Regions from separate parts of the Methylobacterium sp. J-118 genome, predicted to be linked through region 2. Evidence: predicted binding sites of a transcription regulator. Region 2 holds the regulator's gene; the other holds the start of a gene.

Region 1 (14,873 bases), 2.4 Mb from region 2:
CCGCGCCAATATGGGCATGAGCCCGGCCGATTCGATTGCCGGCTTCGCGCGGATCATGGAGGCGGTGCACGGCGCGCCGGTCAGCACCAACGCCACCGTGGCCACCGCCTTCGGCTGCCCGTTCGAGGGCGACCAGCCCGCCGACAAGGTCCTGGCTCAGGTGGAGCGCTACCTGTCGCTCGGCGTCGACGGGGTGACGCTCGCCGACACCACCGGCATGGCCAATCCCCGGCAGGTGGAACGGCTGGTCGCCCGGGTGCTGCCGCTGGTCGGGTCCGGGCGCCTGACGCTCCACTTCCACAACACGCGCGGCCTCGGCCTCGCCAACGTGCTGGCCGCCTACGAGGCCGGCGCCCGGCGGTTCGACGCGGCGCTCGGCGGCCTCGGCGGCTGCCCGTTCGCCCCCGGCGCCACCGGCAACATCTGCACCGAGGATCTGGTCAACATGGCCCACGAGATGGGCGTGCCGACCGGCCTGGACCTCGCCGCGCTGATCGGCCTGTCGCGGGACCTGCCCCGCCTCGTCGGCCACGACGTGCCCGGCCAGGTCGCCAAGGCCGGACGCGCCAGCGACCTGCATCCGCCGCCCGCCAGGGCGGCGTGAACCCACGACGGTGAAGCGCTGATGTCTCTGACGGACGCGACGCCCTCCCTCCCCCCTCCGCGGGGGAGGGTGGCCCCCGAAGGGGGTCGGGAGAGGGGCGGCGCGACGGTGCAGGATCGTGCTGTGCCCGTCATGCGGGTCGCGTCCAGTCCTGAAGCGTCGCTCCCCTCTTTCGGGACTTCGTCCCGGCCCGACCCCTGCTGACGCAGGGGCCACCCTCCCCCGCAGAGGGGGGAGGGGCCCGCGCCCTGGCTGGCGGTCCGATTCACGCAAGCCTAACCGAACCACCGGAAGCCGCCCATCCGAAGGCGACACCGCTCACCCAAGTCCAAAAAAACAACCCCGGAGGAAACCATGACCGCAGCCCTGTCCGGGTCGCCGGAGGCCGTCGAGGCCGGCGCGGTGGCCGAGAACGCCGTCATCCGCAAGGTCGCGTGGCGGCTCATGCCGCTGATCATGATCTGCTACATGTTCGCGTTCTTCGACCGCATCAACATCAGCTTCGCCAAGTTCCAGCTCCAGAGCGACCTCGGCTTCAGCAACGTCGCCTACGGCCTCGGCGCGAGCATGTTCGTGATCGGCTACGTGATCTTCGAGGTGCCCTCGAACCTGATGCTCTACCGGGTCGGGGCACGGCGCTGGATCGCCCGGATCATGATCTCCTGGGGCATCGCCACGGCCCTGATGATCCTCATCCGCAGCGAGTGGCACTTCTACGCCCTGCGCTTCCTGATCGGCGCCATGGAGGCGGGCTTCGCACCGGGCATCCTCTACTACCTGACCCTGTGGTTCCCGGCCTCGCATCGCGGCCGGATCACCTCCTTCATGTTCGTGGCCTCGGCCTTCTCGGGCATCTTCGGGGCGCCGGTGGCGGGGCTGATCCTCGGCGGCCTCAACGGCGTCGGGGGCCTGGCCGGCTGGCAATGGCTGTTCCTGGCCGGCGGCCTGCCCTGCCTCGTCCTCGGCCTCCTGGTGCTGACGCGGCTCGAGGACCGGATCGCCGATGCGGGCTGGCTGTCCGAGCCCGAGAAGGCGCTCCTGTCGAGCCGCATCGCCCACCACAACCGCGAGATCGGCGACCACTCGCTCCTCGGGGCGATCCGCCAGCCGGGCTTCCTGATGATCGCGCTGATCTACTTCCTGCTGCAGATCGGCTCCTACGGCCTGAATTTCTGGGGACCGGACCTGATCAAGACCGCGAGCGGCGCGCAGGCCGCCTCCGTGGGCTTCCTGACGGCGATCCCCTACATCTGCGGGGCGATCAGCATGGTGGTGGTCGGGCGCCTCTCCGACGCCTCGGGGGAGCGGCCGAAATTCGTCGCGGGGCTCGCCATCGCGGCGGCGCTCGGCTTCTTCGGCGCCGGCCTGTTCGACAAGCACATCGTGCCGCTGATGTTCGCGCTCGCCCTGCTGGGGGCCGGCATCGTGGCCTCGATCCCGACCTTCTGGACGCTGCCGGCCAAGCTCGTCACCGGCGTCGGCGCGGCGGGCGGGATCGCGCTGATCAACACCCTCGGCCAGTTCGGCGGCATCGTCAGCCCGGTGATGGTCGGCTGGGTCAAGGACCTGACCGGTTCGACCACGCCCGCCCTCTACGGCATCGGCGCGCTCTGCCTCGTGGCCGCGGCGCTCGCGCTCTTCGCCATGCCGGCGAGCCTGCGACGCAACGACCGCGCGGTCTGACCGGCGCCGGCCCGGACCCGGCCGGGACGGCGGTTCAGATCCGCACCGAGACGGCGCCCTGCCGGTATTCGCTGGGCGTCAGTCCATGATGGTGCTTGAAGCGGCGGGCGAAGTGCGCCTGGCTGGCGAAGCCGCAGCCATAGGCGAGCGTCCCGATCGGCAGATGGCCGCAGCTCGGATCGGCCAGCCGCCGGGCGGCCGCCTCCAGGCGCCGGTGCCAGATCCAGTCTGAGATCGGCTGGCCGTGCTCGTGGAACAGCTCCTGCAGGCGCCGGAGCGACACGCCCATGGCGGCGGCGAGCTGGGGCGGGTCCAGGTCGGGATCGCCGAGATGGGCCTCGACATAGGCCTTGGCCCGCTGGACCACGACGGTGCCGTGCAGGGGCTGGGGCACCTCCTGCGCCAGCCGCTCGGCGATGCTGGCCACGATCAGATCGACACCGACATCCGCCATCCGGGCCGCGGCGTCCGGGGTGAGCTGTCGCCGCACCTGGATCAGATCGTGAAAGAACGTCCTGACGAGCGTCGCGGAGCCGAGTTCCGCGCCGATGGGCAGGGCCGTGTAGAGCCGGGCGGGCCCGAGCCGGCTCTCCAGGCGCTGCCGCGGCAGTTCCAGGAACATGGACTGGCTGCCCGGACCGGATTCGAGCACGGCCGGACGGTGGTCGAGCACGCAGACATCGCCCGGCCGCTGGCCCGCCGTGCGCTCGTCCTGCTGCACGAGCAGGGATCCGGCGAGCTTGAACAGCACGACGAGCGTGTCGCCCTTCCTGAGGCGCCGCAGGAGTTCGGGCGTGGCCTCGTTGCGGACAGCGCCCTGCGCGATGCGGGTCAGAAGCAGCGGGCCGACCGCGGCGACATCGAGCCGGCCTTCGAACGGAGAATCATCGAGGCGCTCGACCTCGATCGGCAACTGCCGCTGGCGCAGGAGGTCGCGCCAGAGCGGGAAGCTGTCTTTGGGGTGCGTACCGTCGGTCGAAAACAGCGGCTGCATTGGTAAATTTACCCCTACGCCCACCCGTTTGCGCAGCTGGTCAAGAATCCTCGCGCCATCGGACAAGCACGAATCGACACATATTGTATATCATCTGCATCCTCAAGAAGTGACGGGAAACGTACTTGAGGTAAACAATAGTTCGGTCTCCCGAGCGCCTCTCGGATCCGAGCGATTCCCGATCTGCCGCAAGGCACTACGGGAAAAACTCGACGATCCCGCAGAGGTTCAACAGATGGCGATGCTCGAAATGGACAACCTCAAAGAACACCACCCCACCTTCATGCTGCAGAAGGTCGGTGCCATCGTGGCGGCCTACGTGTCCCGGAACGCCGTCGGCATCGCGGATCTGCCGGATCTGATCGATCAGGTGCACATGGCGATCTCGGATCTGCGCGACGGCCAGGCGAAGGTCGGATCGAGCTGGGCCGGGCCGAATGCGGGGCAGGTCGAGGCCTCGATCCAGCATGATGGCCTGATCAGCTTCATCGACGGCCGGTCCTACAAGACCCTGAAGCGCCACCTCACCGCCCACGGGCTCACCCCGGAGCGCTACCGCCTCCAATACGGGCTGCCGGCCGATTACCCGATGGTCGCCCCGGGCTACGCCGCCAAGCGATCGCAGATCGCCAAGGCGATCCAGCTCGGCCACCGGGCGGCCTGAGCGATGGCGCTCCGCTGCTCGCACGGGCCGAACCAGCGGCCCGCGTCATCCGCCGATTCGGCCCGGACCGAACATACACTCGCCTGCCTCGCGAAGGCGCTGGATGTGCCGCTCGCGTCCTTCTTCCCGGACAAGGACCGGCAGGACGAAGCCGTCAGGCAGGCGGCCGATCTCGTCACCATCTTCGCGGGGATCGAGAATGCGGCCGCGCGCCGGACCTGCCTGGCCTTCGTCCGGGCGATGGCGAGTTCCTGAGGCGCCGGGGGGCGCCGCAGCCGGCGGGGCGCAGGCCGCCCGCTCCGCGCCCGGGGGGGCGTGCGGGGCGGGCCGGCCGGTCCGACCGGCTGCGAAACGGAATCGTCCCGGAGGCCGGGGATCGGCGTCCGGGACGATGCGACTCGGAACGTGGCGCGGCGTCCCGGCTTCGGAGTCCGGGACGCCGCGTGCGCCGTGTCAGAACAGGTGACGCAGGATGAAGAACAGTCCGGCGGCGAGCGTGATGGCGGCCGGGAGGGTCATGATCCAGGCCAGCGCCATGTTGCGCACGGTCGACATCTGCAGGCCCGAGCCGTTGGCCGCCATCGTCCCGGCGACGCCCGAGGACAGGATGTGGGTGGTCGAGACCGGCAATCCGTAGAGTTCGGCCAGCCCGATCGTGCCGGCGGCCACGATCTCGGCGGAGGCACCCTGCGCGTAGGTCAGGTGCGTCTTGCCGATCTTCTCGCCCACGGTCACGACGATGCGCCGCCACCCGACCATGGTGCCGAGGCCGAGCGCCAGGGCCACGCAGACCTTCACCCAGCCCGGGATGTAGCGCGTGCCGTCGTTGAGCAGCCCCGCGTAGCGCTTCAGCGTCGCCTTCTCGGCCTCCGAGAGATCGGCACCCGCGTTCGGCAGGACACGCACCGCGTCGGCGGCGAGATACATGTCGCTGCGCAGGTTCTGCGTCTGGGCGGCCGGCACGGTCCGGATCGCACCGTAGTTCTTCACGCTGGCGGCGATGTCGGTGGAGAGCACGGATAGGGCCGCGTAGACCGGAGGCGTGTTCACCGCCTTGGTCTTCAGCGCCTCCGTCACAGTCCGGCGCGCCGCGGCGGCATCCGGCGCCGCGGCACCGGGGGCGTGGGCGGAGAACACCTGGCTTGCCGCCGTCGAGGTCTGAATGAAGGCCGGCGTCGTGTCGTCCGACATGGTGCGGTTCAGGGCGTAGGCGGTGGGGGCGGCGCCGATCAGGATCAGCATGATCAGGCCCATGCCCTTCTGCCCGTCATTGCCGCCGTGGAAGAACGAGACCAGCGTGCAGGTGAGGATCAGCATGCCCCGGATCCACAGGGGCGGGGGGGCGTCGCCCTTCGGCGCCTCGTAGAGGTCCTTGCGGCGCACGGCGAATTTCAGGGCGAGCAGCAGCAGCGCCGCCAGCACGAAGCCGCAGACCGGTGAGAACAGCAGCGCCTTGAACACGTTGAGCGCCTGGCCCCAGTCGACGCCCGAGGTGCCGTCGCCGCCGCTCATCAGCTGGTTGGCGAGGCCGACGCCCAGCACCGATCCGATCAGGGCGTGGGAGGACGAGTTCGGCAGGCCCATGGCCCAGGTCCCGAGGTTCCAGATGATCGCCGCCAGCAGCAGCGCGAAGATCATCGCGTAGCCCGCCCCAGAGCCGACGTTCAGGATCAGCTCCACCGGCAGCAGCGTGACGATGGCGTAGGCCACCGCGCCGGAGGAGAGCATCACGCCGAGGAAGTTGAAGAAGCCCGACCAGATCACCGCCACGAGCGGCGGCAGCGAGTGGGTGTAGATCACCGTGGCGACCGCGTTGGCGGTGTCGTGGAACCCGTTCACGAACTCGAAGGCGAGGGCGATCAGCAGGGCGAGGCCGAGGAGCGCGAAGGCGCCGTAGGCCAGCGGTGCCTCGCCGACCGCGTTCATGTCGGTGATCAGGCTCACCACCGCGTAGCCGAGCCCCGCCACCAGGACGAGCAGGAACGCGATCACCCCGCCGGGATGGATCCGATGTTCGAGGCGCGGCCCGCCCGCGGGCCTGTTCCCTAGGATCCCCGAGGGGATCACGGCAGAATCGGACATGAACCCTCGCGCGGAACCGGTTGTGCTGGTGAATGCGGGATTAAGATCCGCGCGTGACGCTTCGGTGACGGCACCCTTCGATCCGGGTTGCGGGTCACACCATTCGCGCGGCGAAGGACTGCGCAGTGCTGGAACCACTTCGGCCGGGCGGCCCGCGCGATGCATCCGCCTTCGCCGCGCCGCGCGTGCCCCTGTCGGCCGACGGGGTTACGGCACGCGCAGAGCTTTCGCCTCGCGGTGAGGATGTTCGGCGGTTTCCCGACAGATGAAGACCGGGACTTTGCTGTGCTGGCTAAGTTATCGATCTGTTGCTTCGATGCGACACGCAGCGATTCTGCTGAAGATGACTTAATTATGACGCTGGCGGAGCCGCGTATTTCGCTAAACCTCCCGCCGCAGGCCGAATGGCCGCGGCTTTGGGGGCCAGACATGACGTTACGACACGGGATCTCGATCGCGGCCTTGACGGTCGCGGTATTCGGGCCGGGCGCGCAGGCACAGACCGCCAACACGACGCCGTCCGACGTCAACGTGCTCAATCTCCTGGCCCCCTATCTGGCGCTCAACGCCACCGCGACCGGTCAGCGGACGCTGCAGCTCAACCTGTCGCAGGGGGTGGCGCTCAACAACGCGGCCGGCCTGTCCCAGCAGCAGAACGCGATCAGCGACAAGAACCTGCTCGGCTCGATCAGCAACGACCTGTCCGCCTCGGGGCTCGGCACCTACGGGGTGGCCGCCAACCTCGCGGGCGGCCTGCCGGCCCAGACGGCGATCAACGGCATCGTGCCCCAGCAGCTCGTCGGCGGCCTCGGCGCCCAGCTCGGGCCGATCTACCAGCGCGGCGTCGCGCCGGGCGTGAACGGCCCCCTCGGCAGCGTCGTCAGCCTGCTGGCCGGCGCCTACACCTTCTCCGGGAACAATCTCGGCGTCGCCAAGAACTACTTCGCCAACGGCGCGGCCACCAATCCGAGCGTGACCCCGGCCAACTACGTGGCGGTGCCCGCCGTGGCCCCGGCCGGCTACACCCTGCCGACCTATAACGGCCTGCCCAACACCACCAACAGCGTCTACGACCTCGCCTACGGCGTCACCAACACGCAAGCGGGCCAGGACGTCTACGGATCCTCGCGGCCGGTGCAGGTGGCGCCGTCCCAGTACAACGCCTTCGACCCGACCGCGCTCAACGGGATCGCCACCAACCCGTCCTTCCCGAGCGGGCACACCACCTACGCCTTCACGGACGGCATCCTCCTGGCGATGCTGGTGCCCCAGCAATACCAAAATATGCTGCTGCGCGCCGCCGACTACGCCAACAACCGCATCGTGCTGGGCGTGCACTACCCCCTCGACATCATCGGCAGCCGGGCGCTCGCCGCCTACGATCTCGCCCAGGCCTTCACCAACCCGGCCTACATCAACAACGCCGCGGTGACCGGCACGGCGATCAACCTGCCCAACCAGTTCGTCCAGGCCCAGGGCCAGATCCAGGCCTACCTCGCCGCCCAGTGCGGCAACACCGTCGCGGCCTGCGCCGGCAGCGCGGCCAACGGCGCCGGCAACCCCTACCTCCCGTCGGCCGCCAACCATGCCACCTACCAGAGCCGGCTCACCTACGGCCTGCCGACCCTGAGCCTCGCCCAGGCCCCCCGCGAGCAGGCCCCCGCCAACGGGCCGGACGCGTCGATCCTGCTGGCCCCCCTCTACGGCGGCTCCACCACCGCCGCCCGCACCCTGGCGCCCGGCGGCGGCCTCTACGGCCAGCTGTCCACGGGAACCATCAACCAGATCCTGGTCAACACCGAGACCAACGCGCTGGCCGCCTTCTACGGCAGCGCGCTGAGCTACTGGAGCCGCATCGACCTGTACTCCGCCGCCGGGTACTTCGGAAACGTGACCGGCACCCTGCGGATGGACACCGCCGACAGCCTGGCCATCGATGTCGCCATCGGCCAGGGCGGCGCCCTCTACGCCAACGGCACCATCGCGGGCACCGCCTTCGTGGGCTCCGGCGGCCTGCTCGGCGGATCGGGCACGGTCGGCGGGATCAGCGCCCTGTCCGGGGGCACGGTGGCGCCGGGCACCGCGATCGGCACGCTCTCGGTCACCGGCGCGGTCGCCTTCGCGCCCGGCTCGACCTACCAGGTCGAGGCCAACGCCGCCGGCCAGGCCGACCGGATCGCGGCCGGCGGCGCCGCCGCCCTGTCGGGGGGCACCGTCCAGGTGCTGGCCGCCTCGGGCAGCTACAGCCCGCGCACCACCTACGCGATCCTCACCGCCGGCGGCGGCGTCTCGGGCCAGTTCGCCGGCGTCACGTCGAACCTCGCCTTCCTCAGCCCGGGCCTGCGCTACCTGGCCAACGAGGTCGACCTGACGCTCACCCGCAACGACGTGGCGTTCTCCAGCTCCGCCACCGGCCGCAACGGCGCGGCCGCGGCCGACGCCATCCAGGCGGGCGGCGCCGGCCGGCTCTACGACGCCGCGTCCGGCTTCACCACGGGCGAGGCCGGCGCCGCCTTCCGGGCGCTCGCCGGCGACATCCACGCCAGCACGGTCTCGACCGCCTACGAGACCGCGTTCTTCGTGCGCGAGGCGGTGCTCGACCGCCTGCGCTGGGGCAATCCCGGCACCGGGCTCGATTACGGAAGCCTGCCGGCCGCCTACACGGCCGATCTGCCGGGCCGGGCGCCGGTGGTGGCGGGGGTGCCGGTGCGCACCCTCGACCCGCAGGTCTTCGGGCTCTGGGGCCAGGGCTTCGGGGCGTTCGGCACGGCCGGCGGGGGCGGCAACGCCTTCGACCTCGACCGGCAGATCGCGGGCTTCGCCGCCGGCGCGGATGTACGCCTGCCGGGCGGGCTGCGCTTCGGCGTGGTCGGCGGCTACACGGAGGCCAATCTCGACAGCGCCGGGCGGAGCGGCGGCCTGAGCCGGGCGGAGAGCGCGACGCTCAAGAGCGGGTTCGGCGGCGTCTACGGCGGCGCCGAGTTGGGGCCGGTCTCGCTGCGGCTGGGCGTGATTTACGCCGACACGGATACGCGCACCCGGCGGGCGGTGCTGTACGGGCTGTCGGACACGCTGACCGGGCATGGCGGCGGCCACACCCTGCAGGGCTTCGGCGAGCTCGGCTGGAAGATCGTGCTGGGCGCGCCGGCGCCGGCGGTGCTGGTGTCGAAGGACGGCGCGGCGGCGGCGGTCCAGCCGGCGGCGGCCTATCTGGAGCCGTTCGTGGGCGGGGCCTATGTCGGGATCCGGCGGGACGCCTTCGCGGAGGCCGGGGGCGCGGCGGCGCTGACGAGTTTCGCGCGCGACTACGACCTCGGGGCGGCCACCGTCGGGCTGCGGGCGCAGACCAGCCTGGACCTGGGCCTGGGTCTGCCGGTGACGCTGCGGGGGCTCATCGGATACCGGAGGGCGTTCGGGGACGTGGTGCCGGCGGCGCTGCTGCGCTTCGGCACCGGCCCGGCCTTCCTGAGCGCGGGCGTTCCGATCGACCGGGACGCGCTGGTGGCGGAGGTCGGCCTGGACCTGGCGGTGGCGCCGAACGCGAGCCTCGGCGTCGCCTATACCGGCCAGACCGGCACCCGGGCCCAGGATCAGGCCGTCAAGGGCAACTTCACCCTCCGGTTCTGAGGACCACGCCGCGACCGCGGGCCGGCAATATCCGGCCCGCATCCCGTGCGTGTCACACGACTGACGCGGTCCGGCCGCTAGCGACCGGGCCGCTCAGGACGCCAACGGGGGATCCCGCATGATTGACGCCACGGTGCCGGCCCTCGCCCTCGGCGCGCTCCTGGCCCTCGTCCAGATCGGCAGCATCGCCATCGCGGGCCGGCGCATCGGCCGAAGCCACGGGCCGTCGCGGTTTCCGGCGGGGGCGCCCGTCTCCCTGGTCCGCCCGCTCCACGGGGTCGAGGCCTACAGCGAGGAGATGCTGACCCGGAGCTTCCGCCTCGACTATCCGGCCTACGAGCTGATCTTCTGCGTGGCCGATCCGGCCGATCCGATCGTGCCGCTGGTGGAGCGCCTGATCGCCGCCCATCCCCACGTGCCGGCCCGCCTGATCCGCGGCGACGAGCGCGTCAGCGAGAACCCGAAGCTGAACAACTGCCTGCCCGGCTGGCGCGCCGCCGCCCACGATTGGGTGGTGCTGGCCGATTCCAACGTGGCCATGCCGCCGGATTACCTCCAGTGCCTCCAGGCCGCGTGGCGGGAGGAGACCGGCCTCGTCTGCTCGACCCCGGCCGGCGCGCGCCCGGGCAGCTTCATGGCCGAGGTCGAGTGCGCCTTCCTCAACACCCTGCAGGCGCGCTGGCAATACGCCGCCGAGGCGTTCGGCCTGGGTTTCGCGCAGGGCAAGAGCATGCTGTGGCACAAGCCGTTCCTGGAAGCGCAGGGCGGCCTCCAGGCGCTCGCCGCCGAGATCGCCGAGGACGCGGCCGCCACCAAGCTGGTCCGGGCCGCCGGCAAGCGCGTCCATCTCGTGGCGAGCCCCTTCGAGCAGCCCCTGGGACCCCGCGGCTTCCGGGAGGTCTGGGCGCGGCAGCTGCGCTGGGCCCGGTTGCGGCGGGTGACCTTCCCGCTGTTCTTCATCCCGGAGATCGGCAGCGGCGTCCTGCTGCCGGCGCTGCTGCTGGCGCTGTGGTCCGGCAGCCTCGCCGGACTTTCCGGCGCTGCGGGTATCGCGGTCCTGTGCTACGGAGCCGAGCACTGGCTCGCGGTCCGCGCGGGCTGGCATCGCTCGCCCCGCATGCCGGCGGTCTTCCTGGTGCGCGATCTCCTGATCCCGGCGATCTGGCTGGGCGCCTGGGTGCAGAGCGCCATCGTGTGGCGCGGCAACGCCATGGATGTCCGTCCGCGCCGGCCCGCCGACGCCCGGAGCTACGCGCCGACGGCCTGAGGAATGCCGCGAGATACCCGGAGGCTTTGGACGTGTCGCGCCGCTACGCCCTGTACTGGCTCCCTGCTCCGGGCTCGCGTCTGGAGGCGTTCGGCAACGCCGTGCTCGGCTACGACAACGCGTCCGGGCGGACGGTCCCGCATCCGGAGACACCGGGCGGCCTCGCTGCGGTCACGGCGGGGGCCCGGCTCTACGGTTTCCACGCGACCCTCAAGGCGCCGCTGCGCCTCGCGCCGGGGACCGCGGAGGCCGATCTCGTCGCCGCCGCCCGGGGCCTCGCCGCCGCGCACCCGCCGGTGCCGCTCGGGCCGCTGGTGGTCGCGGCGCTCGGACCGTTCCTCGCCCTGGTGCCGGAGGCCCCGCCGCCGGGTCTGGGCCTGCTCGCGGCCGAATGCGTCGCCGCCCTCGACCCGTTCCGGGCGCCGCTGACCGGGGCCGAGCGCGCGAAGCGCCGGCCGGAGCGGCTGGATTCCCGCGGCCGCGCGCTGCTCGACCGCTGGGGCTACCCCTACGTGTTCGAGGCCTTCCGCTTCCACATGACCCTGACCGACGCCCTGCCGGGGCCCGACCACGACGGCTGGCACCGGCGCCTCGCCGCGGCCTATGCCGCCTCGGGCCCGGAGCCCGCCGTGATCGACGCGGTGTGCCTCCTGACCCAGGACGGGTCCGGGCCGTTCCGGCTCCTGGCGCGCCTGCCCTTCGGAGACGCCCATGGCTGACCAGCCCCTCGGGCTCGCGCCCGCCATCGATCCCAGCGCCCGGGTCCAGGCAAGCCGCCTCGGCCACTACACCGAGATCGGGGCCCGCACCCGCATCACCGAATCGGTCCTGGACGATTATTCCTACATCGCCCAGGACGGCGAGGTGATCTACACGACGATCGGCAAGTTCTGCTCGATCGCCGCGAGCGTGCGGATCAATCCCGGCAACCATCCGATGGAGCGCGCATCGCAGGCGCATTTCACCTACCGGGCCCGCGCCTACTGGCCGGAGGAGGCGGACGAGGACGCCTTCTTCGACCGGCGCCGGTCGAGCCCGGTGACGATCGGCCACGACGTCTGGATCGGCCACGGGGTCGTCGTCCTGCCCGGCCGCCGCATCGGCACCGGCGCGGTGGTCGGGGCGGGGGCGATCGTCACCCGCGATGTCGCCCCCTACACGATCGTGGTCGGCAATCCCGCGCGGCCGGTGCGGCCCCGCTTCCCCGAGGCGATCGCCGCGCGCCTGGAGCGCCTCGCCTGGTGGGACTGGGATCACGCGCGCCTGCGCCGGGCGCTGCCGGATTTCCGCGGGCTCGCCATCGAAGCGTTTCTGGACCGTCACGAAGCTTCGGCGTGACATCGCCGCCGCGGACACCGTCTTCGTCCGCGTGGCGGCGACATCATCTCGGTAAGATACCCGCGCGGATCCCTATTCATTCGTCGGCTATAGATATTCCGAGGTCTTCGTCATCCAACCGTCGTAGAAGCGGCGTTTAGCTGCGGCCATTCCGCCGCGGATGGATGCATGCTCGTCATCGAAGATCTCACGCGCCAGTATGGCGACCGGCGCGCGGTCGACGGTGTCTCGTTGCGGATCGAGCCCGGCAGCTTCGTCGGCGTGATCGGCCGCTCGGGTGCCGGCAAGTCGACGCTGCTGCGCCTGATCAACCGGCTGGCGGATCCGAGTTCGGGCCGTATCCTCCACGACGGGCGGGACGTCACGACCCTGCGGGGCCGGGCCCTGCGGGACTGGCGCACCCGCTGCGCCATGATCTTCCAGCAATTCAACCTCGTCGGCCGCCTCGACGTGATGACCAACGTGCTCATGGGGCGCCTCAGTCACGTGCCGAGCCACCGGGCCCTGATGCGCCTGTGGTCCGACGCGGACCGGGCCATGGCGCTCGCCGCCCTGGAGAGCTTCGACATGGGCGAGTTCGCCGGCCAGCGGGCCGATGGCCTGTCGGGCGGGCAGCAGCAGCGCGTCGCCATCGCCCGCGCCCTCGTGCAGGAGCCCGAGATCCTGCTCGCCGACGAGCCGGTGGCCTCCCTCGACCCGCGCAACACACGCCTCGTGATGGATGCGCTCGCCGACGTGAACCGGCGCTACGGCATCACGGTGCTGTGCAACCTGCATTCCCTCGACCTCGCCCGCGCCTATTGCGACCGCCTCGTCGGCCTCGCGGCGGGCCGCGTGGTGTTCGAGGGCGGCCCCTTCGACCTCACCGAGGACGTGGCGCGCCGGCTCTACGGGCTGGAGGCCGGCGAGGTGCTCGACGATTCCGCGCAGCGCGAGGCGGAGCAGCGGGCGGCCATGCCGGGCCTGCCCGGCTCCATGCCCGCGCGTCCGGTCCGCGAAGCCGCGATCGGCGCCTGAGCCGACAACGATGTCCGTCACCCCGGCGCGCAGGGGGCCGGCCGGCCGAGCCCTGCCCCAGGGCCCGCACAGGAGAACGCAATGATCACCCGACGCACCCTCGCGGCCGCGGCCGCCGCCCTCGCGCTCCTCGGCCTGCCGGCCGCCGCCCAGGACTGGAAGGCCCAGTATCCCGAACTGACGCTGGGCGTGATCCCCGCCGAGAACGCCTCGGGCACCGCCGATCGCTGGGCGCCGCTCACCGCCTACCTGACCAAGACCCTGGGCGTGCCGGTGAAGCTGCGGGTCGCCAGCGACTACGCGGCCGTGATCGAGGGCCAGCGCGCCGGCAACATCCAGATCGCCTGGTACGGCCCCGCCTCCTTCGCCCGGGCGGTGATGACCGGGGTGAAGATCGAGCCGATCGTGAACCAGAAGCACGAGACCGGCGCCTCGGGCTACTATTCGGTGGTCTACGTGCTGGCCACGAGCCCGTACAAGACGGTCGAGGACCTCAAGGGCAAGAACCTCGCTCTGGTCGACCCCAATTCCACCTCCGGCAACCAGGCGCCGCGCTTCTTCCTCAAGCGGGCCGGCTACGACGTGGAGAAGTTCTTCGCCAAGACCTTCTACGCCGGCAGCCACGAGAACGCCGTCCTGGCGCTCACCCAGGGCACCGCCGACGCCGCCGCCAATCTCTGGAACTCCGAGACCGACACGATGGTCACCCGCATGGCCGCCAAGGGCATGCTCAAGAAGCCGGACGGCACGCCGATGCAGCAGTCGGACTTCCGGGTGGTGTTCAAGTCCGACTTCCTGCCGGAGGGCCCCTTCGCCGTGCTGGCGAGCCTGCCCGACGACCTGAAGGCCAAGATCCGCCAGGCCTTCATCGCTCTGCCGACCGCCGACAAGGCGGCGTTCGACCGGCTGTCGGACGGCAAGGACCAGGGCCTCACCCCGGTGACGCTGAAGGATTATCAGCCGATCATCGACATGCTGAAGTTCAACGACGAGCAGCGCAAGAAGTCCTGATCCGGGCATGCCGACCTCGCACGGCCCGACACCCCTGCCGCCGGAGCGGGAAGCCGCCCTCTCCGGCCTCTACGCGGCGGCGACCCGGGCCGCGCGCCGCCGCACGCTGGCGGGCTTCGCGATCGTCGCGGTGCTGGCGCTGCTCGCCGGGCTCGCCGCCGAGGTGCGGCCGCTGGTCTTCATCGAGAACATCGGCAAGTTCACCGCGTATATCCAAGAGATCCTGCCGCCGATCGGCCTCGACCATCCGATCGAGGACGTCCGCGCCTGGTACTGGGGCCTGCCGAACTGGCTTGGCTTGCTGGGCGAGACCCTGCTGATGGCCTATCTCGGCACGCTGCTCGGCGGGCTCGCGGGCTTCGCCCTGAGCTTCCTGGCGGCCGCCAACCTCGCGCGGTCGCGCCTGCTGCGCATCGCCGCCAAGCGCTTCCTGGAGGTCTGCCGCACCGTCCCCGAGGTGGTGTTCGCGCTGCTCTTCGTGATCGCCTTCGGCCTCGGGCCGATGGTCGGCGTGCTGGCCATCGCCATCCACACCACGGGGGCGCTCGGCAAGCTGTTCTCCGAGGTGGTCGAGAACATCGACATG
Region 2 (14,873 bases):
GCCTTCACGGGCCGGCAGCGGGTCCCGCTGGACCGGATCCCGCCCATGGCCCTCGACGCCCGCAAGGTGGTCGCCCGCCGCTGCGCCTTCGAATTGCCCCCGGGGGGCGTGGTCAATCTCGGGATCGGCATGCCCGAGGGGGTCGCGGCGGTCGCCGCCGAGGAGCGAGTGCTCAAATACCTGACGCTCACCGCCGAGCCCGGCGTGATCGGCGGCCTGCCGCAGGGCGGGCTCGATTTCGGCGCCGCGCTGAACCCGGCCGCGGTGCTGCACCAGAACCAGCAATTCGACTTCTACGACGGCGGCGGCCTCGACCTCGCCTGCCTCGGGCTCGCCCAGTGCGACGCGGAGGGCAACGTCAACGTCAGCCGCTTCGGCAAGCGGCTCGCGGGCGCAGGCGGCTTCATCAACATCTCGCAGAACGCCAAGAGCCTCGTCTTCGCCGGCACCTTCACGGCCGATGGGCTGAAGGTGACGGTGGAGGACGGCGGCGTCCGCATCCTCGCCGAGGGCCGCTCCCAGAAATTCATCGCCGCGGTCGAGCAGGTGACCTTCTCGGGGGCCTACGCGGCCGAGCGCGGCCAACCGGTGCTCTACGTCACCGAGCGCTGCGTGTTCCGCCGGACCCGGGCCGGCATGGAACTCGCCGAGGTCGCCCCGGGAATCGACATCGAACGGGACATCCTGGGCCGGATGGGCTTCACGCCGATCGTGCGCGATCCGAAGCCGATGGATCCCCGCCTGTTCCGCGAGGCCGTGATGGGGCTGGAACCCTGGCTGCTCGGCCTCTCCATGGCGGAGCGGATCAGCTACGATCCGGAGCGCAACATCCTGTTCTCGAACCTGGAGGGTTTTCAGGTCCGGACCATCGACGATGTCGAGCTGGTGCGCCGGGAATACGAGCGTGCCTGCCAGGAGATCGGCCGCAAGGTCCATCTGATCGCCAATTACGACGGGTTCGAGATCGACCCGACGGTGAGCGACGCCTATTTCTCGGCGATCGCCTATCTGGAAAAGCGGTACTACGAGACCGCGTCGCGCTACACGACCAGCGCGTTCCTGCGATTGAAACTCGGTGCCTCGTTGGCGAGCCGCGATCTGGCTCCCCATGTGTTCGAGACAAAAGCCGAGGCGCAGGCGAGGAATACGTCCCAGAGCGTGCCGCTCAAGACGCGGACGGCCATGTCCGAGCCCGACAGGCCGCAGCCGCCGAAGGAACCGTTGAATGCCTGAGACCGAAACCCTGTCCCTGAAGGACCGCGCCCTCCTGGTCGAAGCCTGCCTGATCGGCGGCCAATGGTCGGAGGCCGGCTCCGGCAGCATCGACGTCACCAACCCGGCCACCGGCGCGGTGATCGCCCGGGTGCCGAATGCCGGCGCCGCGGAGACCCGCAAGGCGATCGAGGCGGCGCATGCGGCCTATCAGGCGTGGCGCGCCATGACCGCCAACGAGCGCGCGGTGCTGCTGCGCAAGCTCGCCGCGCTCGTGACCGAGCATCAGGAGGATCTCGCACAGATCCTCACCGCCGAGCAGGGCAAGTCGCTGGCCGAATCCCGCGGTGAGGTCGCCATGTCGGCGGCCTACGTGCTGTGGTTCGCCGAGGAGGCCCGGCGCGTCTACGGCGACGTGATCCCCTCCCCCTGGGGGGACCGCAAGATCCTCGTCACCAAGGAACCGGTGGGCGTGGTCGCGGCGATCACCCCGTGGAACTTCCCGTCCTCGATGATCGCCCGCAAGATCGCCCCGGCGCTGGCGGCCGGCTGCCCGATCGTGATCAAACCCGCCTCGCAGACGCCGCTCTCGGGGCTGGCCTGGGGCGTGCTGTGCGAGCGCGCGGGTTTCCCGGCCGGGGTGGTGAGCATCCTCACCGGCTCCGCCCGCGCGATTGGCGGGGAGATGACCGGCAACCCCTTGGTCAAGAAAATCACGTTCACCGGCTCCACCGAGGTCGGCAAGGTGCTGCTGGAGCAGGCCTCCCACACGGTGAAGAAGGTCTCGATGGAACTGGGCGGCAACGCGCCGTTCATCGTGTTCGACGACGCCGATCTCGACCGGGCGGTGGCCGGTGCGATGCTCGCCAAGTTCCGCAATTCCGGCCAGACCTGCATCTGCACCAATCGCTTCCTCGTGCAGGACGGGATCTACGACGCCTTCGCGGAGAAGATGGCCGAGGCGGCCAACCGCCTGAAGGTCGGCAACGGCACCGAGGAAGGCGTGGCCCAGGGTCCGCTGATCGACATGGCGGCGATCGAGAAGACCGAGGCGCATATCCGCGACGCCGTCGCGAAGGGCGGTCGGGTGATCGCCGGCGGCCACCGGCACGCGCTGGGCGGCCAGTTCTTCGAGCCCACGGTGATCACCGGCGCGACCCCCGACATGGCGGTGGCCCGCGAGGAGACTTTCGGGCCCCTGGCGCCTTTGTTCCGCTTCCGCGACGAGGCCGAGGCGATCCGCCTGGCCAACGACACCGAGTTCGGGCTCGCCTGCTACTTCTACACCCGCGACCTCGGCCGGACCTTCCGGGTCGCCGAGGCGCTGGAATACGGCATGGTCGGCATCAACGAGGGGATCATCACCACTGAGGTGGCGCCCTTCGGCGGCGTGAAGGAATCCGGCCTCGGCCGCGAGGGCTCCTACCAGGGCATCGAGGATTACCTGAACACCAAGTACCTCTGCGTCGGCGGGCTCGGCGGCTGACGCCGCTCGGGAAGCGGGCTGTCGGGCGCCACCGGCGGCCCGCGACTGCCCGCCTGCGGATCCGGCGACCGTCAGGCTGGCTGGGCGTTGTGGATCTGGTCGAAGTCGAGGGACGCCGTGTCGATCACGATCTGCGTCCGGCTGATCACTTCGAGCTTGCGCAGGATCTCCGAGACATGGGCCTTCACGGTCGAGTCGCCGACCTGAAGCTCGTGGGCGATCTGCTTGTTCAGCTTGCCCTGCCGGATCATCATCAGAACCCGCACTTGCTGCGGGGTGAGGCGGGCAAGGCGCTCAGGCAGCGGCGCCTTCTTGGACCGGGATTCCGGCGCATCCGCCTCGGTGAGGCCCGGCGGCAGGAACAGCGACCCGCTCAGCACAGCGTCGATCGCCCGGGTGAGCGTCGCCTTGTCCATGGCCTTCGGGACGAAGCCGGCCGCCCCGTGCTGCAGGGCCTCGCGCATGATCCGCGGGTCCTCGTGACCGGAGACGATCAGGATCGGGACGCGCGGGAAGCGCGCCCGGATCGAGATCAGCCCGTCGAAGCCGGAGGTGCCCCGCATCGACAGGTCGAGGAGCGTCAGGTCGATGCCCCGGTTGGCCCCCAGCACCGCGCAGGCCGCCTCGATGCCGTCGGCCTCGTCCAGCACCGCGTCCGGATGCGCGAGACGAATCGTGGCCGCCAGGGCGTCCCGGAACAGCGGGTGGTCGTCGACGATCAGCAGATGCACGGACAACGCGGTCCTTCTCTCGAAAACCTCACGGGTGCCGTCGAGAACCGGGACGGGAGGGTCGAGGATTGCTCGAAGCGGCCCCGGGGCGCAAGCGGATGCTGAGGGAGCCGCTGGCACCCCCGGGCCTCGGCGGGCCGTCCCGGAGCGAGCCAGCGGCCCAATCCCGGGGCTTGGCACTTCAGACGCGGGCCGGGCCGGCCTTCTCGCCAAGGGCCCGTCCACGGGCTGCACGATCCTGGCGCGTGAGCGCGGTGCCCGGTGGGTCGCCGCTTACCCGTTCAGCGCCGTCCGCTCCACCAGCAAGATTCCGCTTCACCGACTCGATCGACAATCCGATCCGCTAGCGCGCCGTGCGCAGAATCCCCGGTCGGCAGAACCTGTCCGGTTCGGCCTCGATCGAGGCCGGCGCATCGGCCGCGTCTGTCTGGGCTACCGGCGCGCCGAGCGCCGCCATGAGAATGCGCAGACCGTCGATCCACTCCTCGACCTCGGCGAGCGACGCGAAGCTGTCGCGCCGGATCACGGTCTCGGGTTCGATCGTCACTACGGCGTCGAAAGTGCCGTCCGGTCCGTCGCTGATCCAGTAATAGACGCGCCGTGCCATGGTTCGAAAATAGGCCAAAACCCGCGGCGTGATAAGATTGTTCGCGATTTTTTCACGGTAAAACAGGGACCCGTCGCGGCTATCGCTCCTTCGACGCCGCCGGCCCCGCGCGCGTGCCGTGTCACCGGCACGCGCGCCGAACAGGCCGGTTGCCACCCTGGCGGCGGGCGCTCTACCCTCGCCGCATGATCGAGCCGCCTCCTTCCCGACCGCGCCAGCGCTTCCAGACCTTCGACGATCCGGGCCACCGCAAGGGCGCCGAGCGGATCGAGGCGCTGCGGTCGGCCCTGCGCGAGGCCGGCCTCGACGGTTTCGTCGTGCCGCGCGCCGACGAGCATCAGTCGGAATACGTGCCCGCCGATGCCGAGCGGCTGGCCTGGCTCACCGGCTTCACCGGCTCCGCCGGGACCGCGGTGATCCTGACGGATTCCGCCGCCCTGGTGGTGGACGGCCGCTACACCCTTCAGGCGCCCGAGCAAATCGATACCGCCATCCTCACGGTCGTGCCCCTGGCCGAGTCGACGCCGGAGGCGTGGATCGGCGCTCACCTCAAGCGCGACCACGTGCTCGGTTATGATCCGTGGCTGCATACGCCGGACGGGCTCGCGCGCCTGGACCGGGCCGCCACCAAAGCGGGGGGCGCGATGCGCGCCGTGCCGAATCTGGTCGACGCGGTCTGGGCCGGCCGGCCGAAGCCGCCCGCCGGGCCGGTCGTCCGCCACCCGGATGCCCTGGCGGGCGAGACGGTCGAGGAGAAGCTGGTTCGGGTGCGCGCGATCCTGGCCGAGGCCGGCTGCGACGCCCTGGTGATCTCGGACCCTCACAACCTCGCCTGGGCGTTCAACCTGCGGGGTGCCGATATCGGCCATACGCCCCTGGCGCTCGGCTACGCGATTCTGCCCCGCGAGGGGCTGGCACGCCTCTTCCTGGTCTCGGCGGAGGTCGACCCGGCCCTGCGCGCGGCCCTCGCCCCCGTCGCCGAGATCCTGCCCCGGGCCGCGCTGGAGGACGGGCTCGGATCCTTGAGCGGGGTACGGGTCCGGCTCGATGCGGCGACGGGCGCCGTCGCCCTGAAGGAAAAGATCGAGGCGGCCGGCGGCACCGTCGATGTCGGCAAGGATCCGATCACCGGGATGAAGGCGGTGAAGAACGCCGCCGAGATCGCCGGCGCGCGCGATGCCCATGGCCGCGACGGGGCGAGCGTCGTGCGCTTCCTCGCCTGGCTCGACGATGCGGCCGCGGCGGGCGGTCTCACCGAGATCGCCGTGGTCGAGGCGCTGGAGGATTTCCGCGCCGCCGGTGGCGACCTGCGCGACGTGTCGTTTCCGACGATCTCGGGATCCGGACCGAATGGGGCGATCGTCCACTACCGGGTCACCCGCGCTAGCGACCGGGCGGTCCGGCCCGGCGAGCTGTTCCTGATCGATTCCGGGGCGCAATACCTGGACGGCACCACCGATATCACCCGCACCGTCGCGATGGGGGAGCCGAGCGCCGCGATGCGCGATCGCTTCACCCGGGTGCTGAAGGGCCACGTCGCTATCGCCCGGGCGGTCTTCCCGAGGGGCACGACCGGCGCCCAGATCGACGCCTTCGCCCGGGCGCCCCTCTGGCAGGCGGGGCTCGATTTCGACCACGGCACGGGCCATGGAGTCGGGGCGTTCCTCTCGGTCCACGAGGGGCCGCAGCGCATCGCCAAGACCGGCACGGTGGCGCTGGAGCCTGGGATGATCCTGTCGAACGAGCCTGGCTACTACGCCGCCGGCGCCTACGGCATCCGGATCGAGAACCTCGTCCTGGTCGAGCCGCGCGCGGTTGCGGGCGGCGAGCGCCCGATGCTCGGCTTCGAGACGCTGACGCTCGCGCCCTACGACCGGCGGTTGATCGATCCGGACCTGCTCGATCCGGGCGAGCGGATCTGGATCGACGCCTATCACGCGCGGGTCCGCGAGGTCCTGATACCGGTCCTTGATGCCGGCGCGCGCACATGGCTGGAGCGGGCGACGGCGCCGCTGCCGGGCTGACGCCGTTACGGCCTTGGGGCGCAAGATGGCCGCTCTTGTGCTGCCGCGCGGCGCAGAACGGATCGACAGATGTCTCGAAGCCGGTGCGCGCTCCGGCCGTGGTCCCGGAGCGTATCGGCACATGCCTCAACGTGCCCTGTATCTCGCCGAGCCGGCTGGAGGATTTGGGCGCCCTTTCGTTCGATCGCCCGTGCGGTCGTGGAATTGCAGAAGCGGCGGCAGGCCGCCGATGACGATCCCGCACAGTCGTTCGTTCCGACAGATGCGCGCGCCGCCCTCGGACTCCGCCCGCTCGGCAGTCGACCACTTTTGCCGGTTGCGGGACGATCAACGGACGGCGTTCCTCGACCTGGTGCTCTTTGAGCCCCGCGGTTGAAGGCCGTCGATGTCGCGGCCCATGGGTCGATCATCCGGGTGCGGGACACGCATCGATTCGGCGCGCTATAAGGCGTCCGTCACGGAAAAGTCCGCCCCAGGCTCGAAGAGACCGCGCGTGAAACCGCGCCCGCCCGGCGCGCGAAGGGACAGCATGATCCGCCGCTTCGCCTTCCAACTCCTGCTGCTCGCCGCCTGCTGCACGCCCGCTTTGGCGCAGGGCCTGCGCACGCCGCCGGATCTCGTGCGGTCGAGCCTCGTGGCCGAGCCCGGCGCGGTGACGGGGGCGCAGCCCTTCACCCTGGCCGTGCGCATGCAGGTGAAGCCCGGCTGGCACGTCTACTGGCGCAATCCGGGGGATTCCGGGCTGCCGCCCGAGGTCACCTGGACCCTGCCGGCCGGCTTCAACGCCGGGGCGATCCGGTGGCCGGCGCCGGAGCGCATCCCGATCGCGACGCTGATGAATTACGGCTACGAGGGCGAGGTCACGCTCCTCGTCCCCGTGACGCCGCCGCCGAGCCTCGATCCCGCGACCCCGGTGGAGATCCGGGCCAAGCTGACCTACCTCGTCTGCGAAACCGAATGCGTGCCGGGCTCGGCGGACCTCGCCCTGACCCTGCCGGTGGGGGCACCGCGGCCCGATCCCGACATCGCGGCCCTGTTCGCCCGCGCCCGGGCCGCCCTCCCCGCACCGGCGCTTTGGCCACTGCGCCTGTCGAGCCAGGGCGACACTCTGCGGCTCGACTTCGCGGCGGCTGGCCTCCGGCCCGACGCGGTCCGGAACGCCGCCTATTTCCCCTATGCCGAAACCGCGATCGACAATGCCGCCGCACAGGTGATGTCGGCCGACGGGACCGGCCTGCACCTCACCCTCGCCCGGAGCAGCCCGACCGATCCGGCGCCCGAGGCCCTTCCCGGCGTGCTGACCCTGGACGAAGTGACGGAGGACGGCAGCCGCCACCTCGCCTTCGCGTATGGCGACGAGCCCATGCTCCCGGCCGTTGGGCCGCCGGTCGACGCGGCGACCCCGCGGCCGGCGTCCGTCCCCGACGGGGATGCGCTGACCCTCGCGACCGCCGCCGCCTTCGCCTTCCTCGGCGGCTTGATCCTGAACCTGATGCCCTGCGTCTTCCCGGTGCTGTCGATCAAGGTGCTGGGTCTCGTCCGGCATGCCGGCGAGAGCCCGGCCCGCCTCCGGTTGCACGGCTTCGCCTACACGGCCGGCGTGCTGGCGAGCTTCCTGGGGCTCGCCGCCCTGCTGATCGCCCTGAAGGGCGGCGGGGCTGCGATCGGCTGGGGCTTCCAACTGCAATCGCCCGCCGTGGTGGCGGGGCTCGCCTATCTGCTGTTCGCGATGGGCCTGAACCTGTCCGGGGCGGTTCAGATCGGGGGCCGGCTCGCCGGTCTCGGCGACGGGCTGGCCCGGCGCGCCGGCCTGAGCGGCTCGTTCTTCACCGGCGTGCTCGCCACGCTGGTGGCGACGCCCTGCACGGCGCCGTTCATGGGCTCGGCGGTGGGCTTCGCCCTGACCCAGAGCGTCGGCGTGGCGCTCGCCGTCTTCGCGAGCCTCGGGCTCGGCCTGGCCCTGCCATTCCTGGCGCTGACCCTCTGGCCGCCGGCCCTGCGGGCGCTGCCGCGGCCGGGCGCCTGGATGGAGACCCTCAAGCAGGGGCTCGCCTTCCCGGTCTATGCCACCGTGGCCTGGCTGATCTGGGTCCTGGCGCAGCAGGTCGAGCCGAGGGGCCTTCTGGCGGCGTTGATCGGCTTGGTGCTGGTGGGCTTCGCCGCCTGGGCCTGGGAGCGCGGGCGCGGCGCTGCGCCCGGGGCCGCCCGGATCGCGCAGGTCGGCGCGGCCCTGGCGCTCTTCGCCGTCGCGGCCCTCGCGCTCACCCTCCCGCAGGACCGTGCGGGTCCGGGCGCGCAGGCCTTCACCGGCGGCGCCGAGCCATTTACCCAGGCGCGCCTGGACACGCTGGTGAACGCGGGCAGACCTGTCTTCGTCAACATGACCGCGGCCTGGTGCATCACCTGCGCGGTCAACGAGACCACCTCCCTCTCCACGAAGGCGGTGCGGACCGCGATGACCGAGCGGGGCGTGACGTACCTGAAGGGCGACTGGACCAACCAGAATCCCGAGATCACCCGCCTCCTGGAAAAGCACGGGCGGAGCGGCGTGCCGCTATACCTGCTCTATGCCGGCGCGGGGGAGCCTCTGGTGCTGCCCCAGATCCTCACCGAGGGGACGGTGCTTCAGGCTCTGGCCTCGGTTCCGACCGCCGACAAGAGCGCCGCGCTGACCCGCTGAGCAGCGCGGCCGGTGTCGATGCAGGGTTTCCAAACGGGCTGGATCCCGGACATTTTGAATCCGAGAGACCGCGCCGCTCAAGCCTCGAGCGAGAAGGTCTCGTCGAAGGCGTATCCGGAGCCGCGGACGGTGCGGATCGGATCGGGCTGGCGCGGACCGTTCAGCGCCTTGCGCAGGCGCCCGACATGCACGTCCACGGTGCGCTCGTCGATATAGACGTCGTGGCCCCAGACCCCGTCGAGGAGCTGTTCCCGGGAGAAGACCCGCCCCGGGGCGAGCATCAGGAATTCGAGCAGGCGGAACTCGGTGGGGCCGAGATGCAGCTCCTCGCCGGCGCGGCGCACCCGGTGGCCGGTGCGGTCGAGTTCGAGATCCCCGGCGGCCAGCCGATCCGAGACATGGGCGGGCTTGGCCCGGCGCAGGAGGGCGCGGATCCGGGCGAGCAGCTCCGGGACCGAGAACGGCTTGACGATATAGTCGTCCGCGCCCGTGCCGAGGCCGCGGACCCGGTCCCCCTCCTCCCCCCGGGCGGTGAGCATGATCACCGGTAGACGCTCGGTCTCGCGCCGGGCGCGGATGCGGCGGCAGAGCTCGATCCCGGAGAGGCCCGGCAGCATCCAGTCGAGCAGGACCAGATCGGGCATGCGCTCGGCCAGGAGCAGTTCCGCATCGTCACCGCGGGCCGCCGTATCGACCAGAAAGCCCTCGGCCTCCAGGTTGTAGCGCAGCAGCGTGGTCAGTGCCTCCTCGTCCTCGACAATCAGGACTTGCATGCTCACGTTCGATGACCTGTTCTAAGGGCGAACCCGCCGCGCGTTCTGGAGGCCCAGCCCGTCTCAACTGGAACCAGCCGTCGCCGCGGCGACCGCCCCGAAGATGGTGAGGCGCCGTGGGTTCGCTCCGGGACCTATTCGTGCTCGACCGTCGCGTAGTTCGACGCATCGTTCTTGGGCCGGTCGCCCGCCAGAGTCTCGCCGGTGGCGAGATAGTGGATGGTCTCGGCGATATTGGTGGTGTGGTCGCCGATGCGTTCGACGTTCTTGGCGCAGAACAGCAGGTGGGTGCAGAACGAAATGTTGCGCGGATCCTCCATCATATAGGTCAGGAGCTCGCGAAACAGCGAATTGTACAGCGCATCGATCTCGCCGTCGCGCTCCCACACGTCATGGGCGGCCTCGATGTCGCGACTCGCGTAGGCATCCAGTACGTCCTTGAGCTGGCCCTCTGCGAGGTCGCTCATGTGGCGGACGCCCAGCACGATCTTCTGTGCCGGGGCCTGATCGGAGATCGCAACCACACGCTTCGCCACGTTCTTGGCGAGGTCGCCGATCCGCTCGAGATCGCCCGAGACGCGGATCGCCGAGATGGTCTCGCGCAGGTCGATCGCGAGCGGCTGGCGCCGGGCGATCAGCAGGACGGACCGCTCCTCGATGTCCCGCTGGAGGGCGTCGAGGCGCTTGTCCGCGAGGATCACCGCCTGGGCGAGCCCGTCGTCCCGCCGGACGAGGGCGTCGGTTGCCTCGGCGGTCATCTTCTCGGCCACGCCGCCCATCTCCGAGATCGAGCGGCGCAGGTTCTCCAGGTCGGTATCGTAGGACGAGACGATATGGCCGGGCATGGGGGAGATCCTTCGATGGGGGCCGCGACGTGCGATGCCTCGGGGACGTGCGATGCCTCGGGTCTGATGCAGATCTTACCCGGCCGCGGCGGCTATGCTCGCGCGCAGCGCCGCGGGGGTGCGGTTTCCGAGGCTGATCAGCCGAAACGGCCGGTGATGTAATCCTGCGTCCGCCGCTCGGTCGGGTTCATGAACAGCCTGTCGGTCGGCCCGACTTCGACGAGCTCGCCGAGATACATGAACGCGGTGAACTGCGAGATGCGCGCCGCCTGCTGCATGTTGTGGGTGACGATCGCGATGGTGAATTCGTCGCGCAGCTGCTCGATCAGTTCCTCGATGCGCCCCGTCGAGATCGGGTCCAGCGCCGAGGTCGGCTCGTCGAACAGGATGACGTCCGGGCGCTGGGCCACGGTGCGGGCGATGCACAGGCGCTGCTGCTGGCCGCCCGACAGGCCCATGCCGGACTGCTTGAGCTTGTCCTTCACCTCGTCCCAGAGCGCCGCCTTGCGCAGCGACGTCTCGACCCGGTCGTCGAGATCCGATTTCCCCAGCTTCTCGTAGAGGCGGATGCCGAAGGCGACGTTGTCGTAGATCGACATCGGGAACGGCGTCGGCTTCTGGAAGACCATGCCGACCCGGGCGCGCAGATCGTTGAGATCGATCTTGGGATCCAGGATGTTCATGCCGTCCAGAAGGATCTGTCCCTCGGCGCGCTGCTCCGGATAGAGGCTGTAGATCCGGTTGAAGGTCCGCAGCAGGGTCGACTTCCCGCAGCCCGAGGGGCCGATCAGGGCCGTCACCTGCCGGTCGTGGAAGTTCAGGTCGATGTTCTTCAGGCCGTGAAAATGGCCGTAGTAGAAGTTCAGCCCCTTCACGGCGATGCGTACGGGGGCATTGGTGTCGGCCACGGTCTTGGCGGAGGCCTGGAACTGGCGGTCGGTGGTGACGGACGCTGCGGCGGTGCTCATCGGGTTGATCCTTCGGGCTTGCGCTTCAGCGGGCACGCTGCGGCTTGATCACCACGCGGGCGATGACCGAGAGGGCGAGGATGGTCATGGTGATCAGGAGTGCCCCGGCCCAGGCGAGCTGCTGCCAGTTGGGATACGGCGAGAGCGCGAATTGGTAGATCATCACGGGCAGGTTCGGGATGCCGCCCATCAGGTCGGCATTGAACCAGCTGTTGTTGTTGAGGGCCGTGAACAGGAGCGGGGCTGTCTCGCCCGCGATGCGGGCCAGAGCCAGGATGATGCCGGTGACGATGCCGGCCGAGGCCGCCCGCCAGGTCACCTTCATGATCACCGTGGAGGGCGGCGCCCCCAGGGCCACGCCCGCTTCCCGCAGGGTGCCGGGGACCAGGCTCAGCATGTCCTCGGTGGTGCGCACGATCACGGGCGTGGCGATGATGGCGAGGGCGACGCCGCCGGCCCAGCCCGAATAGCTGCCCATCGGTCGCACCATCAGCGTGTAGATGAACAGGCCGATCAGGATCGACGGGGCCGAGAGCAGGATGTCGTTAAGGAAGCGGATCACGAAGGACAGTTTCGAGGTCCGGCCGTATTCTGCCAGGAAGGTTCCGGCCATCACGCCGACCGGGGTCGCGATGACGATGCCGATGGTGGTGAGCACGAGGCTGCCGAGGACCGCGTTGGCGATGCCGCCGCCCTCGCTGCCGGGTCCCGGCGTCGGCTGGGTCAGCAGGGTCGACGTGAACCCGCGCACACCCTGGACGATCAGCATCAGCAGGATCGAACCCAGCACGATGACGCCGAGGAGCGTGGCGAGGGCGCAGAAGCCGCGGAGCACCGCGTCGGCCCGGCGCCGGCCGGGACGGACGCGGCTCTGCGCGAGCGGAGGCGCCGCAAGGGTGTTGGTCGCGTCCATGGGGCTCCTCAACCGACCCGCACGCGCCGCGTCAGGATGCGCGCGGCGACCAGAACGATGAAGGTGATGACGAAGAGAATGCAGCCGAGGGCCATCAGGGCGTTGAGCTGCATGCCGTCCGCCTCGTTGAACTCGTTGGCGATCCGGGACGCGATGGTCGAGCCGGGATCGAAGATCGAGGCCGAGAGCCTGTTGGCGTTGCCGACCACGAAGGTGACCGCCATCGTCTCGCCGAGCGCACGGCCGAGGCCGAGCATGATCGCGCCGATGATCGACACCGAGGCGTGCCGGATCAGCACGAAGCGCACCACCTCCCAGGTGGTGCAACCGACCCCGTAGGCGCTCTCCCGCATGATCGTGGGGATCTGGTCGATCATGTCGCGGGCGATGGAGGCCACGAACGGCACGATCATGATCGCCAGGATGATGCCCGCCGTGAGCACGCCGACGCCTGACGGGATCCGAGCGTACAGCACGGTCCCGATGATCGGCAGGCCCTCGACGATGTTGGAAACCGGGATCTCGACGAACTGCGCGAAGAGCGGGGCGAAGATGAACAGGCCCCACATGCCGTAGATGATGCTCGGCACCGCGGCGAGGAGCTCGATCGTCATGGCGACGGGCTTGCGTGCCCAGTTCGGGCAGAGCTGCGTCAGGTAGATCGCGATGCCGAGGGAGATCGGGACGCCGATGGCGAGGGCCAGGAGCGCCGAGATCAGCGTCCCGGTGACGGCCACCAGCGCGCCGTACTGTTCGGTGCCGACGTTCCAGGCGCTCGAGGTCAGGAAACCGAGGCCGAACTGGTGGAAGGCGGGAAGGCCGCCGTAGATGATGGCGCTGAGGATGCCGGCGAGGACGATCAGCACCAGGAGCGCCGCCCCGTAGGCACTGGCCCGGAACAGGGTGTCGAGATTCTTGCTCGGCCCCTTCCGCGCGGCGGTCGCTCGGGTTCGGGCGAGGACAATCGTTTCAGTCAAGGCGGGCATCCGCGATTCTCTGCGAAGGGTGGCGTGGTAACGCGGTGCGATCCCAGAAGCGAGGGAGGAGGCCGAAACCTCCTCCCCGCCACGCTCACATGTTGAAGACGGGCTTCCCGTCCTTGTCCTTCACGTTTTTCCACTCGTCGTGGATCAGTGCCACGACGTTGTCGGGCAGAGGAACATAGTCGAGATCGGAGGCGAGCTTGTCGCCGTTCTTGTAGGCCCAGTCGAAGAACTTGAGCACGGCGGCGGCCTTGGTCGGATCAGCCGGATCCTTGTGGATCAGGATGAAGGTCGCGGCGGTGATCGGCCACGCGTCGTCGCCCGCCTGGTTGGTGAGCGAGATGCCGAAGCCCGGGGCCGACTTCCAGTCGGCGCTGGCGGCGGCGGCCTGGAACGCCTTGTCGTCCGGCTGCGGGAACTTGCCGGACTTGTTCTGCAGCAGGGCGTAGGCAAGCTTGTTCTGCTTGGCGTAGGCGGATTCGACGTAGCCGATCGAATTCGGCACCTGCTTCACGGTGGCGGTCACGCCCTCGTTGCCCTTGCCGCCCTGACCCACCGGCCAGGAGATCGTCGTGGCCGCACCGTAATCCTTCTTCCAGGATTCCGAGGCCTGGGCCAGATAGGTGGTGAAGATGTTGGTCGTGCCCGAGGCATCGGAGCGGTAGACCGGGGTGATGTTGGTCTCGGGCAGCTTCAGACCGTCATTGAGCTTGGCGATCCGCGGATCGGTCCATTTGGAGATCTTGCCGGCGTAGATGTCGGCCAGGATCTCGCCGGTGAGCTTGAGCTTGCCGGGCTCGACGCCCGCGATGTTCACGACCGGAACGACGCCGCCCATTACCGTCGGGAACTGGACGAGACCGTCCTTGGCGAGCTGCTCGCCCTTCAGGGGCGCGTCGGTGGCGCCGAAATCGACCGTCTTGGCCTGGATCTGCTTGATCCCGCCGCCGGACCCGATCGACTGATAGTTCAGGCCCGATCCGGAATCCTTGCGGTAGGCCTCGGCCCACTTCGAATAGACCGGGAATGGAAATGTGGCGCCGGCACCGGTGATGTCGGCGGCGAGCGCAGCGGACGCCAGTTGAACCGTCGCGAGGCCGACGGCGAGCGCGTAAGCGAAGGGTCTCAATGGTATCTCCGTTGCCGTCGGGCGAGAGCCTGCGCTGCCCCGCCGGCATGCTCATGCCCGCGGCAGAGCCTTGCGGCCGTCTACGATGAGACTTAGCGCCGGCCGCCCGATGGGGCGCGGTTACGACAGGGAGATGACACCGGCATGACATCGCGCCGCAGTTCCGGCGGCACGGTTCATGGGTCTCGCGCGTTCCTCACCGGGAATGGCATCGGAAGGACGTTGCATTGGTGGCGGGCGAACGGGCCGATTCAGCGAGTGAGGCCGATCCGGGCTGGCTTGCCCTGCATGCCGAGCGCGAAGCCGTGGAGCGCGCCCTCACCCTCGCGCAGGCGCGCCAGAAGTTCAGCACCGATCCGGAGGCCGCCGCCGCGGCACGGCGCGACGAGGCGGACCTGCTGGTCAATCTCGATCGCGTGCTGACCTTGATTCGGGCCGCCGAGTATCGCCGGACGCCCGGAGCGCGCCGCTGGTAGCGTCGGGGCTGCGGAGTTCCGCGTCAGCTCGCCCGGCGCAGCTCCC

Evidence for each region. Region 2 encodes PhoB, which activates phosphate uptake and scavenging genes when phosphate is short. Its sites were predicted from a motif close to TGTCATNNANCTGTCAT; they were not measured.
Region 1: a site for PhoB is predicted at 6,081-6,097, ahead of AC3IF3_RS13960 (inorganic phosphate transporter). Genes of this name have one in related genera too.

The regions. Positions count from the first base shown of each region.
Region 1 is NZ_JBYQFA010000001.1:2,887,349-2,902,221, forward strand. It holds gene AC3IF3_RS13935 (hydroxymethylglutaryl-CoA lyase) at 1-604, shown strand, start outside; gene AC3IF3_RS13940 (MFS transporter) at 959-2,287, shown strand; gene AC3IF3_RS13945 (helix-turn-helix domain-containing protein) at 2,322-3,281, opposite strand; gene AC3IF3_RS13950 (Ros/MucR family transcriptional regulator) at 3,532-3,945, shown strand; gene AC3IF3_RS13955 (hypothetical protein) at 3,949-4,200, shown strand; gene AC3IF3_RS13960 (inorganic phosphate transporter) at 4,399-6,027, opposite strand; gene AC3IF3_RS13965 (autotransporter family protein) at 6,457-9,654, shown strand; gene AC3IF3_RS13970 (ceramide glucosyltransferase) at 9,773-10,921, shown strand; gene AC3IF3_RS13975 (DUF1045 domain-containing protein) at 10,954-11,640, shown strand; gene AC3IF3_RS13980 (LbetaH domain-containing protein) at 11,633-12,259, shown strand; gene phnC (phosphonate ABC transporter ATP-binding protein) at 12,428-13,276, shown strand; gene phnD (phosphonate ABC transporter substrate-binding protein) at 13,358-14,287, shown strand; gene phnE (phosphonate ABC transporter, permease protein PhnE) at 14,295-14,873, shown strand, end outside.
Region 2 is NZ_JBYQFA010000001.1:479,340-494,212, forward strand. It holds gene AC3IF3_RS02255 (acyl CoA:acetate/3-ketoacid CoA transferase) at 1-1,233, shown strand, start outside; gene AC3IF3_RS02260 (NAD-dependent succinate-semialdehyde dehydrogenase) at 1,226-2,698, shown strand; gene AC3IF3_RS02265 (response regulator) at 2,770-3,429, opposite strand; gene AC3IF3_RS02270 (hypothetical protein) at 3,773-4,192, opposite strand; gene AC3IF3_RS02275 (aminopeptidase P family protein) at 4,222-6,060, shown strand; gene AC3IF3_RS02280 (protein-disulfide reductase DsbD family protein) at 6,590-8,740, shown strand; gene phoB (phosphate regulon transcriptional regulator PhoB) at 8,818-9,513, opposite strand; gene phoU (phosphate signaling complex protein PhoU) at 9,648-10,358, opposite strand; gene pstB (phosphate ABC transporter ATP-binding protein PstB) at 10,496-11,326, opposite strand; gene pstA (phosphate ABC transporter permease PstA) at 11,352-12,239, opposite strand; gene pstC (phosphate ABC transporter permease subunit PstC) at 12,248-13,225, opposite strand; gene pstS (phosphate ABC transporter substrate-binding protein PstS) at 13,311-14,351, opposite strand; gene AC3IF3_RS02315 (hypothetical protein) at 14,582-14,827, shown strand; gene AC3IF3_RS02320 (hypothetical protein) at 14,851-14,873, opposite strand, start outside.